One region of the Marinococcus sp. LNSP9103-4 genome, then DNA from elsewhere that is predicted to be linked to it. Evidence: riboswitches for the same ligand, from Rfam matches in the RefSeq annotation. Region 1 holds a riboswitch; the other holds the start of a gene.
What was found. A riboswitch is a leader RNA that binds a small molecule or an ion and turns the genes downstream of it on or off. The one in region 1 is predicted to bind thiamine pyrophosphate.
Positions count from the first base shown of each region.

Region 1 (10,004 bases):
CGTCTGTTAAAAAGTGCGGCTCCAGTCCCAAGTCTAAAAGATTGGTGTTTACCGCTTCAAGGAAATGCTCTTCAAGCTCCACCCGCGGATTTTCCAGATGATCCACATCTACGTGGTAGCCTTCTTCTTCAGCTACCTTTTTCACCCGTTCAGCGAGTTCGAGTACAGAAAAGTCTTCAGTGAACTGATTGAATACACGGAACTCTCCAGGCTCAGCCGGCTTTTCTGCTGCAATTTCCACACAGCGCACTGTATCTTCAAGGTTCAGGAAGCCGCGGGTCTGGCCGCCTTTTCCGTAAACTGTCAAGTTACGTCCGATGGCGGACTGGATGATAAAACGGTTCAGCGCTGTTCCAAAAACCCCGTCGTAGTCCAGGCGGTTGGTAAGCACCGGGTCCATGTTGGTTTCATTCGTATCCAGGCCGTAAACGATGCCCTGGTTTAAGTCAGTAGCCCGGATGCCCCATACTTTGCAGGCAAACATAATGTTATGGCTGTCATGTACTTTTGATAAATGATAGAAGGAGCCCGGCTGTTTTGGAAAAGGAAGGCGGTCTTTGCGGCCCTTATGTTCCACTTCCAGGTACCCTTCTTCAATTGGAATATTCGGCGTGCCGTATTCTCCCATCGTACCAAGCTTAATCAGGTGGCACTCCGGAGCCATTTCTTTAATAGCGTAAAGCACGTTCAAATTCCCCACTACGTTGTTCACCTGCGTGTAGACTGCGTGCTCGCGGTCTATCATCGAATAAGGCGCAGAACGCTGTTCAGCAAAGTGAACGAATGCTTCCGGCTTTTCCTGTTCCATCACCTGCTGCAGGAAATCGTAATGCTGAAGATCCCCTTCGTATGTACGTATTTCTTTTCCTGTCAGCTCTTTCCACTTCGCCACCCTGTCTTCAAGGCTTGCAATCGGGGTAATCGAATTGGAATGAAGCTCATCATCAATTTTTCTGCGTACCATACTGTCGATAATTGATACGTCATGACCCTGCTTTGATAAGTAAAGCGCGGTCGGCCAACCACAAAATCCATCTCCACCTGCAACAATAATTTTCACGTCAGTTACCTCCACATCATTTAATACAATCTGATAATTCAAACAAACATAATTCTATGGGTATCTATAAGGTAATTTCTACCTCGTAGAGTGCAAGTTGCCGTCGTATATGTACGTCCGAGTAGAATTCCCATCGAAACAATACCACTCTCCTTATATTAACGCAACTATTTGTCTATATACCACCGTTATTCTATCATACTAACTAATCATTGCAGCTATCACAGCCATAATTCATAAAAATTACATAAAATTTATAGAAAAACAGAAAGGCGGAGGGTGTTTGGGAACCAGCTTGAACGGCTCGTCGGTTTCAGTCGGCTTGAGACGAAGTCGCAAACGATCTGAAATCACGAATGGATTAAGCTGGTAACACCCGCAGCTGGACATAGAAAAGCGGAGGAAGCCTGTTTAGCGGCGCGGGCCCTGGAAGAGCTTTGGATAAAGGGGCTTTTTCCCTTTACCAAAGATCTGAAGGGACACGCCGCCGCTGGCTTCTGGAGCTGGACAGATAGAAAAGCCAAGGAGCCTTGTTCAACCGCGACAGGTACTTCCCAGACGTGCAGGGCAGCCTGCTGCCCAGAACCGGATGGAAAGTAACCCCGAGCGGTTAGGCTCCGCAGCTGGACATAGAAAAGCGGAGGAAGCCTGTTTAGCGGCGCGGGCCCCAAAGCTGAACAAAATCCGGAAAAGATTCACTTGTCAAAAGAGAATTTTTCCGGATCTTCATCCACGGCAATTAGTATATTATGTTCCTTCAGCTGTTCACTCAGATCCCGGGCTTCTTTATCACCGTATCCAAGCTTTATTAATCGTTCATAAATATCGGACGCACCGTTGCGGAAGAACTGTTTCACGAACTCCACCGGACTTTTAACGTCTGCCTCTGTATCACTGACTTTCAATTCTTTTGCAGTCGCTTTTTCCGCCTCCAGAGCCAAAGCATAAATCTGTTCCCTTTGGATGCCCTGCATCTTTAATTTATCTACAGCCTTTTGTGCTTCTTCTACGGTTACAAAAATACGAGCGGTAGGCAATAGTTCCCCCTCCTTGCAAGGAATATTACCACTCCGCCCGTAAAATGAAACAAGGAATATTTATCCTCCAATATATCTCTGGTATAACGATCTTGCTTCTACTTCCCCAGAAACGCCGTGAATGATGGCTCTTCCGTCTTTAAAAAGCACCAGCCGCTTATTTTCAATATTTAACACCAGCAGATGCCGATTCGCTTTGGAGACGTGCTGCTTATGAACGTCCGCCGTCCGCTCGAGCGATACCTGCATGTCTGGAAGAGGCTTCACCTGCACCGCATCTCTGCCGCACAGCGTTTCCGCCTTGCTTCTCCCACTCCATGCGAGCGCGGGATAAGCTGGCGATTCCCCGCAGGAAGGACAATGCTTATCCTGCAGCGAGTTCACATGAATGGAAGAGCTTTCGTTCGACCATACATCAAACGACCACAGTGTCCCGCGGAGCTGATCAAAGGAATGGGTAAGCAGCTTCATCGCTTCGGTCACCTGAGTGGCGCTTACGAATTGAACAGCCGGAGCTATAATTCCCACCGTATCACACGTTTCTCCTTCCATCGCAATGCCCTTCATCAGGCAGCGCAGGCACGGCCCTTGCCCCGGCCTTACGGTATAGCTCAGTCCGTAGGCGCCCACACAGGCTCCGTAAATCCACGGAATCCGGTGCTTCAACGCTGTATCATTAATCATCAGCCGTGTCTCCATATTATCGAGTCCGTCAATAATAAGGTCTGCAGGCATACAATTTTCGAGCAGGGCCGGATCTGCTTCTCCCACAATGATTTCAATAGAAGCATCACTCTGAATATCAAGCAGTCGTTTTTTCGCCGCCTCTGCTTTTGGCGTATAGGTCGCTGCGTCCGCTTCCGTATAAAGCTGCTGACGCTGAAGATTGCTTTCCTCCACATAGTCACGGTCAATCAACGTTAATTTTCCGATCCCCGCGCGTATGAGAGTTTCGGCTGTTAAACTCCCGAGAGCTCCGGCACCTACTACTATGACGTGGGCCTCCTGCAGCCTTTTCTGTCCCCTTCGGCCGATTCCGTGAAATAACCGCTGCCGGGAAAAACGTTCTTCCGTATTCAAATACTGAGGCCTCCTAAAGGGCTGCTCGCCTGGGCGTAGAATTTTTTATCTATGCGCCCTGCTTCTGCGCCAAGCGCTCCGGCCCTCACTGCCAATTTCATCGCTTCTGCCATTTTTACAGGATCGCCCGCGCCCGAAACGGCCGTATTCAGCAGGACACCATCAGCGCCGAGCTCCATAGCATAAGCAGCATCCTTCGGACTCCCAATACCTGCATCTACAATCACCGGGACTTCCGCCTGTTCAATAATGTGGGACAGGTTGTATGGGTTAATGATCCCAAGCCCCGTGCCTATAGGGGAGGCTCCCGGCATCACTGCATGAACCCCAAGCTCCTGAAGCTTTCTGGCGAGCACAACGTCATCGGACGTATAGGCAAGGACAGTAAACCCTTCGTTCAGCAGCTGTTCTGAGGCCCGGAGCGTTTCCACCGGATCCGGCAGAAGCGTTTTATCGCAGCCGATCACTTCTACTTTAATCATGTCACACATGTTGGCCGCCTCTGCCAGCTTCGCAGTGCGCACAGCTCCTTCAGCTGTTTTGGCCCCGGCTGTATTTGGCAGCAGCCGGTACTTTGAGACGTCCATCTGTTCAAATGGATCAGGCTGGCTGCTGTCAAACAGGTTCATTCTGCGAACGGCAAAGGTCAGTACCTCTGTTTCCGATGCTTCTACAGCCTGCAGCTGCGTCCTGGCGTCTTTATATTTCCCGGTGCCGAGAAATAAATTCGATTCAAACGTCATATTGCCGATACTAAGCATTTGTTCATCCGCCTCCTACAAAATGAGTGATTTCGATTCTATCCCCGTCCATTAAACCTTCCTGCTGGTGAAATTCTTCAATTACAATAGTGCCGTTGCGCTCCACCACTGTTTTTTTGTGGGCGATCTGAAGCTCTTCAAGTAAATCGGCTACCGTGGTACTGTTCTCAATATTCTGTAATTGACCATTAAGCGTGATCTGCATGAATAATTCCTCCCTTTCGTATTTGAGGATCTACGGCAAACAGGTGCTTCCAGTCCTCGCGAACGCTTTTCCCCTCGATCCGGTCAGCCATCCAGCTTCCGCTCAGTGCTGAAAGCAAAATACCGTTTCTGTAATGTCCGGTCATTACCCACAAACCCCGTTCGGTCTGTCCCATATATGGCAGCCCGTCTCCTGTCTGCGGCCGGACACCGCTCCAAAGCCTTTCAACATTCGCATGCTTCAGCCCCGGCACTAAATGCACAGCTGCTTTCATCAGCTCCTGTACCGAAGCTACAGTGACCCCTGTACTCGAGTCACCGGGTTTTTCTGAAGCGCCTATAAAGATTTCCCCGTCCTTTTTCGGAACAATATACACCTGCGGAGTGTGGAGGGTGTGTCTCAAATTCTCCCGGGGCATGCGTATGGACAAACACTCCCCTTTCACCGGATAGAGGGTGAACTCCTTCTCATCCAACAGCTCCGCCCCGGCACTTCCCCCGGTAAAAACAACTTCTTCCGCTTCAACAACTCCTTCACTTGTTTTCGCACCGTAAACGCGGCCGTCAGCTTCCAAAAGACGATCCACTGAAGTATTTTCCCGTACCATTGTCCCGCGGGCCTTTGCTGCTTTGGCAAGAGCCATTGTCCATTCATAGGCACGAAGCTGGCCGTCTTTTGGAATGGACCAGGCGCCCCGGATATTTTCGGAAAGCGCCGGCTCCCTGCGCAGTGCTTCATATGGCGAAAGCCACTCCGAGCCGTAGCTGCTTCCTGCAGCGCGCTGGTATTTTTTTTCGCCCGCCTTATCCCATACAGGCTTCAGCATTCCGTTGTTCACGTAGGAAACGTCCATTCCGCTAAGCGCTTCCACTTCAGGGACCAGTTCTTTAAACAGCTCCCGGCTTTCCAGGGCGAATTCCTGAAAAAGGCCAGGCCCCTCCCATTCAGACTGGGCTCCGAGCATACCGGCAGCCGCTTTTGATGCTCCGGAAGCGATGGTTTCTTTTTCGATGACCATCACACGACGCCCCCGTTTGCTTAACTGATACGCAAGCGAGCATCCCTGTACCCCTGCGCCCACAATAAGAACTTCTGTATCAGCCTTCATTGTCATCACTCCTTAACCGGATTCTGAGCTCTTCGGCTGCTTTCCCGGGTTCTGCCGCATCATAAAAATATGCAATGGCTGCCACCCCGGACGCTCCGCAGTTTATACCTTCTGCTGCCTTGTCAGCATCAATTCCTCCGATGGCAATCACGGGGATGCGGACGCTTTCCGCCACAGCTTTCAACGCCCGGACTCCGCGCGGCGGCTTTCCAGGTTTACTGTCTGAGGCAAACACATGACCAAAATACAGCCATGATGCTCCCTCCTGTTCACTTCTTTTCGCTGCCTCTATAGAGTGTATCGACTGCCCCCAGCTTACAGATGCCGGATAGATTGCACGACGCTCCGGCAGGTGGGTACCGGCCAGCCCATATGCAGCAGCAAGCTCCGGTTCATCATTTATGATCAGCTGCGCGGGGGCGGTTCCTTCTTTTAATGCCAGCTCGACGGCCCTTTCCTTTTCACGCTTTGTCCATTCAGGCGCACGTATATGCACGTAATCGACGATTCCTGTGAGCTCCCTCGTTTTTTCGCTCCACGCCCCCACTGTTATATCCGGCGGCGATACCGCATGTATACATGGCTTCGGTTTGTAATCCATAAAAAAGCCTCCTTCCAGAAGGAAGGAGGCTGCCTGTTAAAAGGTTCAACATGGCTGCTTCCCTCCGCTGGCTCTCCAGATCAGGTTCAAAGGGTTCCGGATAGTTCTCCGGTCTCAGCCTCAGCAGGCACCCCCAGCAAATATAATATTTTCCACAAAAAACCCCGCTTTCATTTAGAAAGCGGGGGAGATAGTCGTATTGGCATCTCTTCCCCACTTCCCTCCGCTGGTATAATCCAGATCAGGTTCAAAGGGATCAGCTTTACGCTGTCTCAGCCAACAGGCACCCCTAGTGGTTAATATTATTTATATCATAACGCGGTACTCTTCTTCCGTCAATTCGATGCGGAATTTTATGCCTGGAAAATCGACAGCACCACCCACAGGGAAGGAACGCTTAAAATAGTCGTCACCAGTGTAATACTCGAAACAAGCTGGGGGTTGGAATCAAATTGTACAGAAATCATTGCCATGGTTGCTGCACTCGGCATCGCTGTTGAAACAACCAGCACGGTCGTTAACGTGTCGCTGGTCTGCAGCAGCAGGGCAATTACGTAAGCGAGAGCCGGCGCGAATACAAGCCGTAAAAACGTACCTGCACTAACAAGCTTCCAATCCATGCTTTTGACGGATATGCGTGCAAGCTGCATCCCCAGGATAATCATAACCACCGGTATTGCAGCGCTCGCGAGCATATCGAGGGCTTCATAATAGGTCGCTCCGACCGGTATCCCGGTCAGCTGGAAGACAATACCGGCGAGCAGTGCATAAAATACCGGCATCCGCAGTACCGTCCGGAACGCGTCAGCCGCATCCATATTGGCACTGTTTGCGATATAGACGCCTACAGTATTCATCAGCATCGTCTGAATGACCATAAAAACGATAGAGTAGGCAAAGGCTGTATCACCAAACGCAAAAGCAATTAACGGAGCACCGTAATTGCCCGCATTCATAAACACGGTAGAGAGCATCATGCCGGTTTCGTTAGCTTTCGGCCATTTACGCACGTAGGACACTAATTTGATCAGCCCGGTCATAACCGCTAAAAATACCAGGGAAAACAGAGCCATCGAAAGCATATCGCTGTTCAGCTCTCTTTCATAGAATGTCCGGAAAACAAGCGCAGGCGTCAATACATAAAGAGCGACAGCCGACACCGGCCGAATATCCACTGCCTGTCTTTTCTGCAGCAAATAGCCAATCGTAAATATTAAAATGATTGGGATCAATACATTGATCAGCACACCCATGCGGAGCCCTTCCTTCTTTCCTCAAATTTAATGCCTCTTAACGCTGGCCGCTTTTTCTCAGTAATCGTGCTGGAGCATCTGCTTTAAAATACGTTTTTCTTTACGTGATACAAGAATATACAAATAATCACCGGCCTGGATTATTGTCTCACCAACCGGAGTGACCAGTTCATCGTCCCGAACAATCGCGCTGATCAGCGCAGATGCGGGAAATTCAATGCTTTGGAGCGTCTGTCCGACAATCGGCGTCGCTTCATTCGTTTGAAATTCCATAATTTCTGCGTTCGCTTTTCCGAGTGACACCAGCTCCAGGGAATGAGTTGGCGCTTCGCGGAGCGGACCGGATAAGTGAAGCCATTTCGCTAATGGAGCGATGGTCGCCCCCTGGATCAGCGCAGACGTCAGCACGATAAAGAAGACGACATTAAAAATTTGGCTGCCCGACTCCACACCAGCAACAATCGGGTATGTAGCCAAAATAATCGGCACCGCCCCGCGCAGACCTGCCCAGGATAAAAATATATTCTGCTTTGGTTTATAGCCGAAAAAGGAAGTCGACAAAAATGTGGCAAGGGGCCGTGCCACAAACATTAAAACTGCCGACAAAGCGAGCCCCATGGTGATGTTTGACCAGGTCAAAATATCTCTTGGGAAAGCAAGCAATCCCAGGATGATAAACATGCTTATTTGGGACATCCACGCCATGCCCTCGTTGAACCGGTAAATCGGCTGGCGGTAAATCAAATCGGAGTTACCTATTAAAAGCGCTGCTACATATACTGCCAAAAACCCGCTTGCGCTCATGCTTGAGGTCACACTGTAGGTTAACAGCGCGAAAGCGATCGCAAACAGAGGATAGAGTCCACTAGAATCCAGGTTAATACGGTTAATGGTCCATGAGGCTGCCCATCCGAACAACCCGCCCATCGCAAGACCGGCGCCCATCTGCCAGAAAAATGCACCGGATAGCAGCCAGACGTTTGGCGAATCTGCCAATATTAATTCAATAAAGAAGAGCGTTAAAAACACCGCCATTGGGTCGTTACTCCCCGATTCCGCTTCGAGGGTGGACCCCATTTTTTTATCAATGCTCCGTCCCTTCAAAGCGGCAAAGACGGCAGCGGCGTCTGTCGAACCGACTGTAGCTCCGAGAAGCATCGCTTCGAGCCAGGTCAGATCAAGCAGCTGCTTTGCCACCAGCCCCATTAGGGCAGCCGTAAACAGAACGCCAAACGTGGCGAGCGTTACGGAAGGCCCCACCACCGGTCTAATATCGCGCCACCTTGTCTGGGTGCCCCCTTCAAATAAAATAATGATCAGGGCTATAATTCCGACGGTCTGGGCAAGCTGGACATTTTCGAACTCAATAATGCCAAAACCATCATTTCCCATCAGCATACCTAGAATAATAAACAAAATAAGTGAGGGCACGCCGAGCCGTGTCGAAAATTTCGTTACGATGACACCTAAAATAAGCAGAAGTGCCCCTAATAATATAAATGAATCCACATTCGCGTTCCCTTCAAACAATGCCCGCTTCCTCCTTTCACCTGCCGCAGTTGTACCCCTGGCTTCTTTATGTATTACTTGCATGATACATGTAATTTTCGTTTAAAAAATAATGGTATTCAGGCCATCTGGTCTATCCCTTCTATACCCAAAAATGCCCGCATATAAAAAAGCATGCTGTTTTGCAGCATGCTCTTTGTATTACCCAATCACATCGTAGCCGATGGACAGGATAATTGCGAATAAAATGATCCATATAATCCAGAACATAGCGTGTTTTCTCCCTGCCCGCCGACGCACAAACATCATTTCCATTACCCCGATAAATATAAGGGCCAACACACCTTTAATAATGGAAAGGAGCGGGAAGCCATACAGCGCCACCATACCTGCGCCAGAAAGAATCATGATAACCACGAACAGCCGCTCAATCATCATTGTTACTTTTTGTTTTGGGAAAAGGTAGCTGATCAAAAAGAAAATGATCAAAAACGCCCATGAACCGGAATGTGCTTCGTATAAAATACTTTGAAGATCCATATGTTTTCCTCCTTTCAGTCTTTATTAAGTTTCTACTCCAAATGTTTCACCTGATTGTAACTATAATCAAAATAAAGCCTGCGCTCAAGCCGTAGCAATTTTTGTTTTTGAACGTTTTATGGCGCTATCAGCTTTAGACCTACAACCGAAGCAAGGATCACCGCAATACTTATAAGCCTGCCCGTATTTGCAGGCTCTTTATACCAAAGCATCCCGAACAGTGCGCTCCCTGCTGCCCCTATACCCGTCCAGACAGCGTACGCAGTGCCCATCGGGAGAGTCTGCATCGCCAGCGAAAGGAGAAAAAAGCTTGCTCCAAACCCGGCAGCAATCATGAACAGCGGCCAGATGACCCGTTTTTGAATCCATTCGTTAATCATAGAAACACCAATCATCTCAAAAATACCTGCACCGATCAAATACAGCCATGTCATCACTGTCCACTGCTCCCTTCATTTACTCTTGCCCGGCCGGAAGCTGTATGCAGCCCGGCAATTCCGGCAATCAGCATGAAAATAAAGACCAGCTTGATCCATGCGAACGGCTGTCCGAAAAAGATCATATCAAGGACCGTCGTTCCGATCGTCCCAATGCCGACAAAGGCCACATACGATGTGCCTACCGGAAGATGCTCGCCTGCCCGAATTAAAAAGAGAAAGCTCAGTACGATAGCTACTAGTGTTCCTGCCCATTCCCATCCGGCCGATGCATGCTTCAAACCGATGACCCAGAGAATTTCAAATGCTGCTGCCACAGCGACGTTAATCCATCCCATTACAGCCCCTCCTTGCCGGCGCTTGCTTAATTATTTCCCGGAAATATTCATTTCAGCTTTCAGCCGCGAAAAAAC
Region 1 covers NZ_JBQLIA010000004.1:156,936-166,939, reverse strand. Annotated here, with positions in the region: gene ACTRXG_RS04645 (NAD-dependent epimerase/dehydratase family protein) at 1-1,060, opposite strand, end outside; gene ACTRXG_RS04640 (general stress protein) at 1,756-2,097, opposite strand; gene ACTRXG_RS04635 (ThiF family adenylyltransferase) at 2,158-3,177, opposite strand; gene ACTRXG_RS04630 (thiazole synthase) at 3,174-3,938, opposite strand; gene thiS (sulfur carrier protein ThiS) at 3,943-4,143, opposite strand; gene thiO (glycine oxidase ThiO) at 4,127-5,251, opposite strand; gene ACTRXG_RS04615 (thiamine phosphate synthase) at 5,241-5,852, opposite strand; TPP riboswitch at 5,895-5,997, opposite strand; TPP riboswitch at 6,054-6,153, opposite strand; gene ACTRXG_RS04610 (AEC family transporter) at 6,206-7,105, opposite strand; gene ACTRXG_RS04605 (potassium/proton antiporter) at 7,163-8,635, opposite strand; gene ACTRXG_RS04600 (DUF1516 family protein) at 8,816-9,154, opposite strand; gene ACTRXG_RS04595 (DMT family transporter) at 9,271-9,588, opposite strand; gene ACTRXG_RS04590 (DMT family transporter) at 9,588-9,929, opposite strand.

Region 2 (10,004 bases), on a different contig from region 1:
AATCATACTCGTAATCTGTGCCATGTGGGAAGTTGCAATTAAAGAATGCCATTCAATAAAGTATCTTGGCCATTTGCCGAGCGGGGCAGGCGGTTCGTTATGGTGCATGCCGATCATCAGGTCATGGCGCTCAGCCGCTTCGAATATTGGATGGTAGTAAGGATCCCCCCATGCAATATCATCAATGGGCAAAAGCACCTGAATCATTTTTGGGTGAGAGCCGACGCGTTCGATTTCTTTCACTGCGTTCGCTACTTCCTGGGCTGCAATGTGAACGGAGCCGTACAGGCGGCTGTCTTTATCAAGCCATTCATTGATCTGCCAGTCGTTATAGGCACTGGCAAGGGCCGTGGCCATTTCGTACCATCCGTGCATGGAAGACGGAGATGGATCAAGTGCTCCGGTTAAAATACCGAATTCGTGATTGTTGGCATCAAGCAGCTGCTCCTGCATAAACGAAAGGCTTGTGCCCGCTGGTTTTCCGTCCGGCGTTTTTGCGTCAGCCCGGTCCACTCCAGCCACAGCGGGCTGAGTAAATGGCATATGTTTTTCCTGCTGCCAGTGGCAGTCTTCAATATACCTTCTCCACGGCTGCTCTAAGTATGGAAACAAATCTTCATACATTACCCGTTCGTGAATATCAGTGTCGATCAGGCTGTACTTTTTTGTTCGGTTAGTTTTAGCTTCATTGTTTAAAGTCTGCATAAATCAGCATCCTTCCTTTCATCTGCTTTCTAACCGTACCAGATTCGTCCTGGAATAAACAAAGCTCCCTAGAAGTCGTCCGCCTCTGTAAGCTGTGACAGTGAATGTCAGTGAGCATCAGTGAACGTCAGTAGCAGTTTTTCAGTATCTAACGATTTACTTACTAATCTGCTACCTATCACTGGCTGGAAGGATACTAATATTTATTGCAGAGATAATTTTTTGGCAGATGCTAATTTTCTTCGATATATACTAGTGTGACATATATGCTCAAATTGGAATCACTGTTATTTTCAAACCCTATTTTTTCTGTAGGCCCGCATTGAATAAGGTCACCCTCCCTCACGGGGAAATTATCATCCTCTGTATAACAGAGCCCTTCTCCGCTCACGACTAATGCAAATGTTTGAGTGAAGGGATGATCATGGAGAGGAAGGCTTTGACCAGGCGAAAAATTAAATACCACAGCTTTGCAGTTGTTCTTTTTAAAAACAACTTCATTTGCCATTCGGTCTTCGCCGAAAGGAGCTAATTGTGTAAGACTCTGGATTTTCATATTTTTCTTCCTTTCTTCTATTAAATTTAAAAACAGCTGCGGCAGAATCTAAATAGATATGCCGCAGCTGCTGAACCAGTTTTATCTCTGGGTTTTAATTATTCAATCGTGCTTTCCGGCCCGAAAACTTCATAATGGCGACGTTCTGCCGGCACTCCTCTATCCTTTAAAATTCCGTTAACTACTTGCATAAAAGGCGTCGGACCGCAGAAATAAAAATCTGCCTGTTCGTCAGGAAGGACGGTTTCCAGCCACGGGGCATCAATATATCCTTCTTTATCAAACATTTCGTTCGAACGGTCTTCCTCTGTCGGTTCGGAATAACAGGTATAGGCCTCAATGTTTGAATACGTATCTGCGAGCTGCTCCACATGTGCTTTCATGGCATGAACCTTACTGCTGTCAGCGGCATGAATAAACGTTACGTTTCGTTTCGTATCTTCCTGCACGAGTGTATTCAGCATACTCATCATCGGGGTTACTCCGACGCCGCCGCTGATTAGTACAATTGGCATTTCCTCTGTTTCCATCACAAACTCTCCTGCCGGTGCTGCGAACAGCAGTACATCTCCTTCTTTTACGTCCCGGTGCAGATAATTCGACACAATACCGGCCGGGTTTCCGTCCTCGGGGTCCTCACGCTTTACGCTGATCCGGTAAAAATTTTCATTCGGAGCATCCGATAGACTGTAATGGCGCATATGGGTATAGGGTTCTCCTTCGATGTCTGCCTGCAGCGTTAAATACTGTCCCGGCTGCTGCGGTATAATCGCTCCACCGTCCTGCGGCTTTAAGTAAAATGAAGTGATAACATCGCTCTCCGGTACTTTTTCCGCTACATAAAACGGACGGTAGCCTGTCCACCCGCCGCGGGCGGCCTCTACTTCTTCGTACTTGACTGCTTCTTTTTGAATAAAGATATCGGCAAGCGCGTGATACGCTTCTCCCCAGGCATCCAGGATCTCCGGAGTTGCTGCGTCTCCGAGCACTTCCTCCACCGCTTCGAGCAGTGTTTCCCCTACTAACCCGTAATGCTCCGGCCTGACATCCAGGGCCCGGTGTTTTTCCGCTATGCGTTCAATAGTAGGCCGAAGCTCTTCCAGGCGGTCAATATTCGCTCCGGCCTGGTAGACAGAATAAGCAAGAGCTTCCGGCTGTACGCCTGTTTCCTGGTTCGTCTGGTTAAACATATTCCGCAGTTCGGGTGCTTTTTCAAATAACATTTCATAAAAACGGTTGCCGATGGCAGCAGCGTTGGCCTGAATAGCCGGGGCTGTTGCTTTTACAGTTTCAATCGTTTGCGGTGCAAGCATCAAATTCCTCCAATGAAAACGTTTTTAATTTCTACAAAAAGTGTATTATAAATACATATTTAAATCTATACTTTTAGAAATACTTCATTAAACGTTCACATTCAGCTTTTATATACAAAATAACTCCGTTTCCACCTGGAAACGGAGTACTGTATATTTATTTGGCGCATTCAAAGCAGTACAGCCGGCCGTACTCATGAACCCCTTCCATAAAGCCGTCCCGGCAGTAAATTTCTTTGCCGCATTCACTGCATTGGCCCAGATACTCCTCCATCGTTGTCACCTCTTCTTCGTTAAGAATCCTTCGGCTGACGGTCAAGAATTTCTTTTAAGACACGGGCATGATTATACGTTTCTTCCTTCGCAGCAAACACGAGCGTCAACTGCTTATTCTGCTCACGTACGTTCTTTTTTAACTGATCGAGAGCTTCAGTCTGTTCGTTATTCTGTTGAAGCTCCTGCTTATACTTCTCTTTGAATTCGTCAAATTTCTCCGGATCGTGGGAGAACCATTGCCGCAGCTCTTTTGAAGGAGCAACGTCCCTGCTCCATTCATCCACTTTAGCTTTTTCCTTTGCTATTCCCCTCGGCCACACGCCGTCGACTAAAATCCGATACCCGTCTTTTTCCTCCGGGTCTTCATAAATTCTTTTCAATTGAATGGCCATTGTTGCCCTCCTTCTGCTTTATTTTTCTTCAAACATAAAGTCTACGACCTTGTTTACGTGCACCTGCATTGTATCTAAAAACGGAATCGAAAAATCTTCTTCAGAAAGAATTATCGGCAGTTCAGTGCAGCCAAGAATCAAGGTATCAAGCCCGTGTTGTTCGATCATTTCCACGGTGATCCGCTCAAATTCTTTTTTCGTCTCAGGATTTACGATACCATTTTCGAGCTCACTGACAATTTTTTCGTGTAAATACTGCTGTGTGCTTTCAGCTGGCACATAAATATTCTTTCCATTCGCTTCGAACGGCTTCTTAAAAAAATTCTTATCCATCGTAAACTTTGTGCCCAGCAGCCCAATGTTTTCGGCACCCTCATTTTCTGCTGCTTCCACCGCGGCGTCCACGATGCTGAGCATCGGCAACTCGACCTGCTTCTGCACTTCATCGAATACAAGGTGCGGAGTGTTGGCTGCAATAATGATTCCATCAACGTCGAGCAGTTCAAGCTTACGGGCAGCGTTGCCTAAATATTCGATCAGATCGTCCATTCGTTCTTCCGAAATATACGTAAAAATGTTGTACATATTAATGCTATTAATGTACAATTCCGGAAGCACCTGAAGACTATTCTTCTTTTCCTGATACTTTTTAATGATGGATTGATAATATTCCACTGTCGATTCCGGACCGAGGCCACCGATAATACCTATCTGTTTCATTTTTTCTCCTCCTTCATTAAAGCGTTAATATATATTACCAATATATATTTTAACACATTTAGTGTGCACCTCTATTCACCAGGATGATTGCACAATCCGGCCGCCGAATATATAATAAGTATATTAAATATGTATTTTATGCACGAGCCTATAAAAGAAAGGAATGGACATATGCGAATACTTTTGTTCTATTCCACAATGACTGGAAATACTGAAGATATGGCTATTGATACGGAAGAAGAGCTCATCAACCGCGGGCACGAAGTAGAGCTGATGGATATGATCGCCGATGGCCTTCCAAACGAAGACCCCCTCCCTCACGATCTGCTCATTATGGGTACGTATACGTGGGGTGAAGGTGATATCCCCGAAGAAACGGAAGATTTTCTTGAAGATCTTTTCGCCTATGATATTTCCGGCCTTTCAATTTCCATCTTCGGCTCCGGGGATCACGCGTATGAAAACTTCGCCGGAGCTGTGGATGAGATGATCGAGCAATTCCGCAAAAATGGACATAAGGGTGAGATTCCCACCATGAAAGTCGATGTGGATGAAATGGATAACATTGCTGAAGATATTAAAAGCTATGTCGACAGCATCGAAGAAAAGTTTTTAGTGAAATAATAGTCAGCACGAATAACCCCGGGGGCCGTGAGTTCCCGGGGTTACCTTTAATTAATACAGTTGATCTGTCACGGCATTGGCATAAGAAAAACGAAAATCATAAACAATATAAACCCGGCACTGAACCATATGTCCGTTTTTTTATAATTCATCTGTACGTATTCCGTTCTTTCTCTGGAGCCGTCAAACCCTTTCGATTCCATTGCGAGCGCTGTTCTTTCTGCCTTTCGTACAGCCCCTGCCATCAAGGGCACGGCCATCTCTTTCCACTCCCGCATTTTAGGCTTTTTGCCCATCCCTCTGATTTGCCGGGCTCTCCGGATAACCACCAGTTCCTCCCGCAGTTGGGGGAGAAAACGGTAGGCGGCCATCATTCCATAACCAATATTTGGAGGCACATGCCATTTTTGTATCAGGCTTATCACTAAACTCACGGGAGAGGTAGTGAGAACAAAAAGAAGCGACCAGGATGCAAACACCATTGCCCGCAGACCGAGCGAGATTCCTGTTTGAATATTTTCAAGAGCAACCGGCATTTGGAATACATAGAAAAGAACTGTGGATCCTCTTTCGTCAGGAAAAACAACCTGAAGCCATATAAAGCTGAACCCAAAGAGCCCAAATGGAAGCATAAGTACGAGCAGCAGCTTTAACGGCACCTTTCCCAAAAAGGCGACGGCAGCAACCGTTAACAGCAAAACGGCAAGCGGGCGCCAAATATCATAAACGAAAATCATGCAGAAAAATACGGTGAAAAGACTTATCAGCTTCAGCGTTGGATGTACGTGCTGCAAAAAAGCGTTCCGAGTCTGGATTTCTTCAAGCATGGCTTACTGTTTCCTTTTTCTTTAAGCTCATAAGCTTTACTACCGGCGGGCGGACACCGATTTTAGCTAAATCCATGCTCCCACTGAAAAATGCTTCCACGCCGTCATCACAGGCAAGTGTTCGTTCCGCCAGCGCCAAAACCCGTCCAGCTTTTGTATAGACCAGATCCATATCATGCGTCAGCCAGAGAACCGCTTTTCCACGTCGCCGGCACTGCTCAAGCACTTCAAATAAAGCATCGGTATTTCGCTTATCAAGACCAAACGCCGGCTCATCCAAAATTAATACGGACTGGTTGTTCGTTACCATGACTGCCACCGAAAGGCGCCTTTTTTCTCCCTGGCTGAGCTGAAATGGATGATTCTTTCGAATATGTCCGAGCTGAAATTGAATCAGCAGTTCATTTGTCTGCTGATCAATATCTTTTTCGCACCACCCTTCCATTTCCATTCCGTAGCGTATTTCTTTTTCCACGGTCTGTGCTACAAACTGATGCTCGGGCTGCTGAAAAACAATTCCGAAGGTTTTAGCAATTTCGTACGGCTTCAGACTGGCAATATCTTCTCCGTTAACATATATAGAGCCGCTTTTAAGAGATTCCCATCCAGTGAGGACACGTGCGAGCGTGCTCTTTCCTGCTCCGTTTGCACCGACTAGAGCAGTCATTCCCCCTGGGTACAGGGAAAAAGATACGTTTTCGAAAACCGTTTGCTCGCCATAGGCAAAGGCCGCCTGCTTCACCTCCAGAACAGGTGGTTCAAGTGAAGGATCACTTACCTTTTTCGGCTGCGGCAGAGATGCAAGAACTGCTGCAGCGGAATAATCCGCTGCAAACCTCTCCCATTCCAATAAAGTAATGGGAAGAGCGGATTTGGGATCCTCTGACTTTTTCAGTAATTTCTTTCCGGCTTCTGCAGGAGCCGGCAGCCATACTCCTTCTGCTTCGAGTACAGCTGCATGAGAATTGAATATACGTGCCGGGCTTCCATCCGCAGACACCTGGCCATCGTGGTTCAATACGATCACCCGGTCTACCCACTCCATTACTTCATTTAATTGATGCTCAATCAAAACCAGTGTTTTATCACTATCTGCTGCAATGCGGCCAAGAAGCGAAGCCACTGCTTGCCGGCTTACCGGATCGAGCTGGGAGAGCGGTTCATCCAGAATCCATATCCGCGGATTCACAGCAGCTAAACAGGAAACAGCTATTTTTTGCTTCATCCCGCCGGACAGTGTGTCGATACGGGCATCAATGCAGTGAAGCATATCTGTAAATTGTAAGGCTTCGTGTATGCGGGCCTCGATATCACCTGCAGGCACCCGCAGATTTTCAAGCGTGAATACAAGCTCTTCCCGCACGGTCGGCATGCAGAACTGGGTATCCGGATCCTGGAACAAAAGCGCCGCCTGCCTGGCGGCCTCCGTAATACTTTTCACCGCCGGATTTTCCCCAAACACGCTCAGACCGCCCGAAACCTGCGCCTCCACAGAACGCGGAAGAATTCCCTGGATAGCGAGAGCAAGCGTACTTTTGCCTGAACCGCTCGGACCGAGCAGCAGCACGTTTTCCCCAGTACATATTTCTGCTGAAAAACCTTCTATCGAAGGCTTAGCAAAAGGGTACGCAATGGTCAATTTGTCTGCGTAAATCATACAGCATCCCTCTGCTGGCCGAGACGGTATTGACGGCCAAGGGCAAAGCGGTCAAGCACTCCAGTCTTTACCAGCGCATCCGCAAAGCTTTTCCCTGCCCATCCGGCTAAAAGAGCGCCGCTTATAAGCATTGTTACCAGCATAAATACAACAACAGAACCTGCGTACTGGCTGAATCCATAAAGGGCATACTGGGTTAAAAATGCAGCAAACGTTCCGGCCGACCCGGCAAGCATTAATACTGGCAGACGGAACACCCGGTAAAAAACAGAGCGAAAATCAATTCTGCAGCGAGCCCCTGGGTGAAGCCGAGCACGAGCACTGCTCCTGCACTGACAGACCCCGCCATAACTTCAGTGCCAGCCGCAATAAGCTCTGCAAGCAGCGCCGCTCCCGGTTTTTGAACGATATAGGCACAAATCACAGGCGCAAGGATCCAGAAGCCCGCCATCAGGCCTCCTCCAACTGGGCCGAAGATGCCGGTAACCATTTGTCCCAGCAGCACCCAAAGAAGATAAAGGACGCCGAGAACTGCTGAAATAAACGAGATGACGACAATATCCCGGAGGTTTAAGCGTTTGTTTATCATTAGACTTTTTCCCCGTCTGTTAACGTTCTGGCAAAGGGCCAGTCTTTTGCATAATAAGCGTCCTCAAAAAACATATACTCAAGCTGGCACCCTTCCATAAACAACGTCCGCCAGCGCTGTTTTTCTTCTTCTGTGGCTGTTTCTGCCAGTTCATCAAGGCGGTCAATATATTTATACATTTCCCTTTCCTCACGGTCCCCGTAAAAACGAATCCAGTCATTGAACGGATGGGTTTCGTCCGGCTGCACTTCCTCCATCAGCCTTTCACCCACATACAAATACACCCACGGGCAGGCAAGCGTTACCGCAATTACATCACCAAGTGTTCCTTTTTCGGCATGGTGCAGCATGTGAAGCACGTAATGCTGAGATACCGGAGCAAGCGCATAGCCCTGCAATTCCTCATAGCCCACGCCCGCCTGCTCACACAAATTATGATGCGGGTGCGTTTCGCTGTTTAAAACAAAATCAATGGTATCTTTAAACATAACCATGTCTTCTCTTGACGTACACTTTGTTACCCCAATTGCTTTTGCCTTGATCATGGCGTTTAAGTATTCAAAATCCTGCTTCACGTAATGGATAAGAGATGCTTTTGGGAGCTCCCCTTTCCCGATACCCTGTACAAACGGATTTCTCCAGCAGGCTTCAAAAATGTGCTCTGTGTCCTGCCATAAAAGCTCTGAAAATTTCATTGTAACTTCCTCCTTTAAATTAGGAGGGAACCACTACGGGCAGTCAGGACCAATGGGGCAAAAAAAGCCACTCCATTGGTGGAGTGGCTTAGAATAAACGTCCTCTATGGTAAAGCTTGTGCTTTTGAAATAGACGTATTCTGCCGTCTCCACTTTCCTACGCTGGCCTTAACCAGATCAGGTTCAAAGGGATTAAGGTTAGTCCTTATCTCAGCCGCTTTCGGCACCCCTAGTGGATTCCCTATTAAGTTGTCTACACTTTATCATATTATGTCAGGAAGTCAAAGGTGATTTTTATAATCCGCCTTCTCCCTCTGAGCAAAAATCTGCATTCAAAAACCCTGCAGGCCTATGCCAACAGGGTTTTTCTGCATATTACGCGCGGTTCGCCACAGCCCGCGTTTCCTGATAAAAACGTTCGAATTCGGCTACGACATTATCAAGAAAATCAATCGTGCCCTGATCTGTTAAATCTCCGTTTTCATTCATTTTTTCATGGACGGCTCCGATCAGTACTTCATTTCCAGGCAGTACTTTTGCACTCATACCGGGAGCGCTCAGAATCTGGCGAAGATGCATCTGCGCTTTCACTGTGCCCAGGCCTCCAAGAGAAGCTCCTACAAGCATGGTTGGTTTGCCGGCAAAGTCGTAATCGACCCGGGAATTCCAGTCAAGAGCATTTTTAAGCACGCCGGAAATCGAACCGTTATATTCCGGAGTGGCGATAAGCACGGCGTCCGCTTCACGTACAGAACGCTTGTATTCCTGCACATAGTCCGGAGCGTTGCTTTCCTCATCCTGATCATAGTGCGGAAGATCGCGGATATCTAAAATATTAATATCCATGATGTCACTGTAACGATCCTGCATGTACTCCACTAACTTTCCGTTAAATGATTCCTGGCGAATACTTCCTACGATAGCTGCTACTTTCATTTGAACTTTCATCCTTTCGTGTTGAACTTCATTTATATATCATACACACACGTTACTGGCTGTTTCAAGTTATCTGCTTACTTTTTGTAAGTGCCTGATGCAGAGCTGTGTTCTTTTTCTGCACACGCTCCTCCCAGTATTCCCTGTCCCAGTCCGCAAGCTGTTCCGGAGCGACCGCCTGCTCCATGTAACGGGAAAATGAATCCACTTCCTTTAACACAGACGGATCTCCTGTTTTCACGAGCATCGTCAGTGCTTCCATGCAGGCTCCCATTACCGAAATATCTTCGTAACCGTACAATCTCACCTGATAAAAGCTTTTATATAAATATTCCCTAAAGGGTTTTACAGGCATGAATAACCGCAGCTCATTCTGATTGTCAGCGAAGTATTGGTCATTTTTGTGTTCATGGCTGAGTTCGGAAAGCAGTGCCCCAATACGGTTGATGCAGTTCGCTGCTGTGTGTGGATCATTGATTGCAGGCGAAATGGCCCGCAGCGCTATTTCTACAATTTTCTGCATGGAGAATTCGATGTCCTGAACATTGCTTCTCTCTTCTCCTACTAATAAAAAACTTCTCAATATTTTCGGGGATAAACTATGCTTTGACCAATAGCGAAATAAAGGCTCTCCCTGATGAACGTAGTCTCCTACCTGGAACAGGCATTCAACCACGGCTCCCTGCTGCCTGGCCCATTCAATCAGTTCAGGCA
Region 2 covers NZ_JBQLIA010000040.1:1,948-11,951, reverse strand. Annotated here, with positions in the region: gene ACTRXG_RS16530 (amidohydrolase family protein) at 1-705, opposite strand, end outside; gene ACTRXG_RS16525 (cupin domain-containing protein) at 938-1,261, opposite strand; gene hmpA (NO-inducible flavohemoprotein) at 1,360-2,574, opposite strand; gene ACTRXG_RS16515 (DUF488 domain-containing protein) at 2,868-3,242, opposite strand; gene ACTRXG_RS16510 (aspartate/glutamate racemase family protein) at 3,261-3,962, opposite strand; gene ACTRXG_RS16505 (flavodoxin domain-containing protein) at 4,134-4,586, shown strand; gene ACTRXG_RS16500 (energy-coupling factor transporter transmembrane component T family protein) at 4,655-5,413, opposite strand; gene ACTRXG_RS16495 (ABC transporter ATP-binding protein) at 5,406-7,070, opposite strand; gene ACTRXG_RS16490 (ABC transporter permease) at 7,067-7,306, opposite strand; gene ACTRXG_RS16485 (ECF transporter S component) at 7,306-7,659, opposite strand; gene tenA (thiaminase II) at 7,659-8,354, opposite strand; TPP riboswitch at 8,492-8,595, opposite strand; gene ACTRXG_RS16475 (NADPH-dependent FMN reductase) at 8,730-9,290, opposite strand; gene ACTRXG_RS16470 (DUF2254 domain-containing protein) at 9,355-10,004, opposite strand, start outside.
Region 2: another riboswitch for thiamine pyrophosphate. It lies ahead of tenA (thiaminase II); the one in region 1 lies ahead of ACTRXG_RS04615 (thiamine phosphate synthase).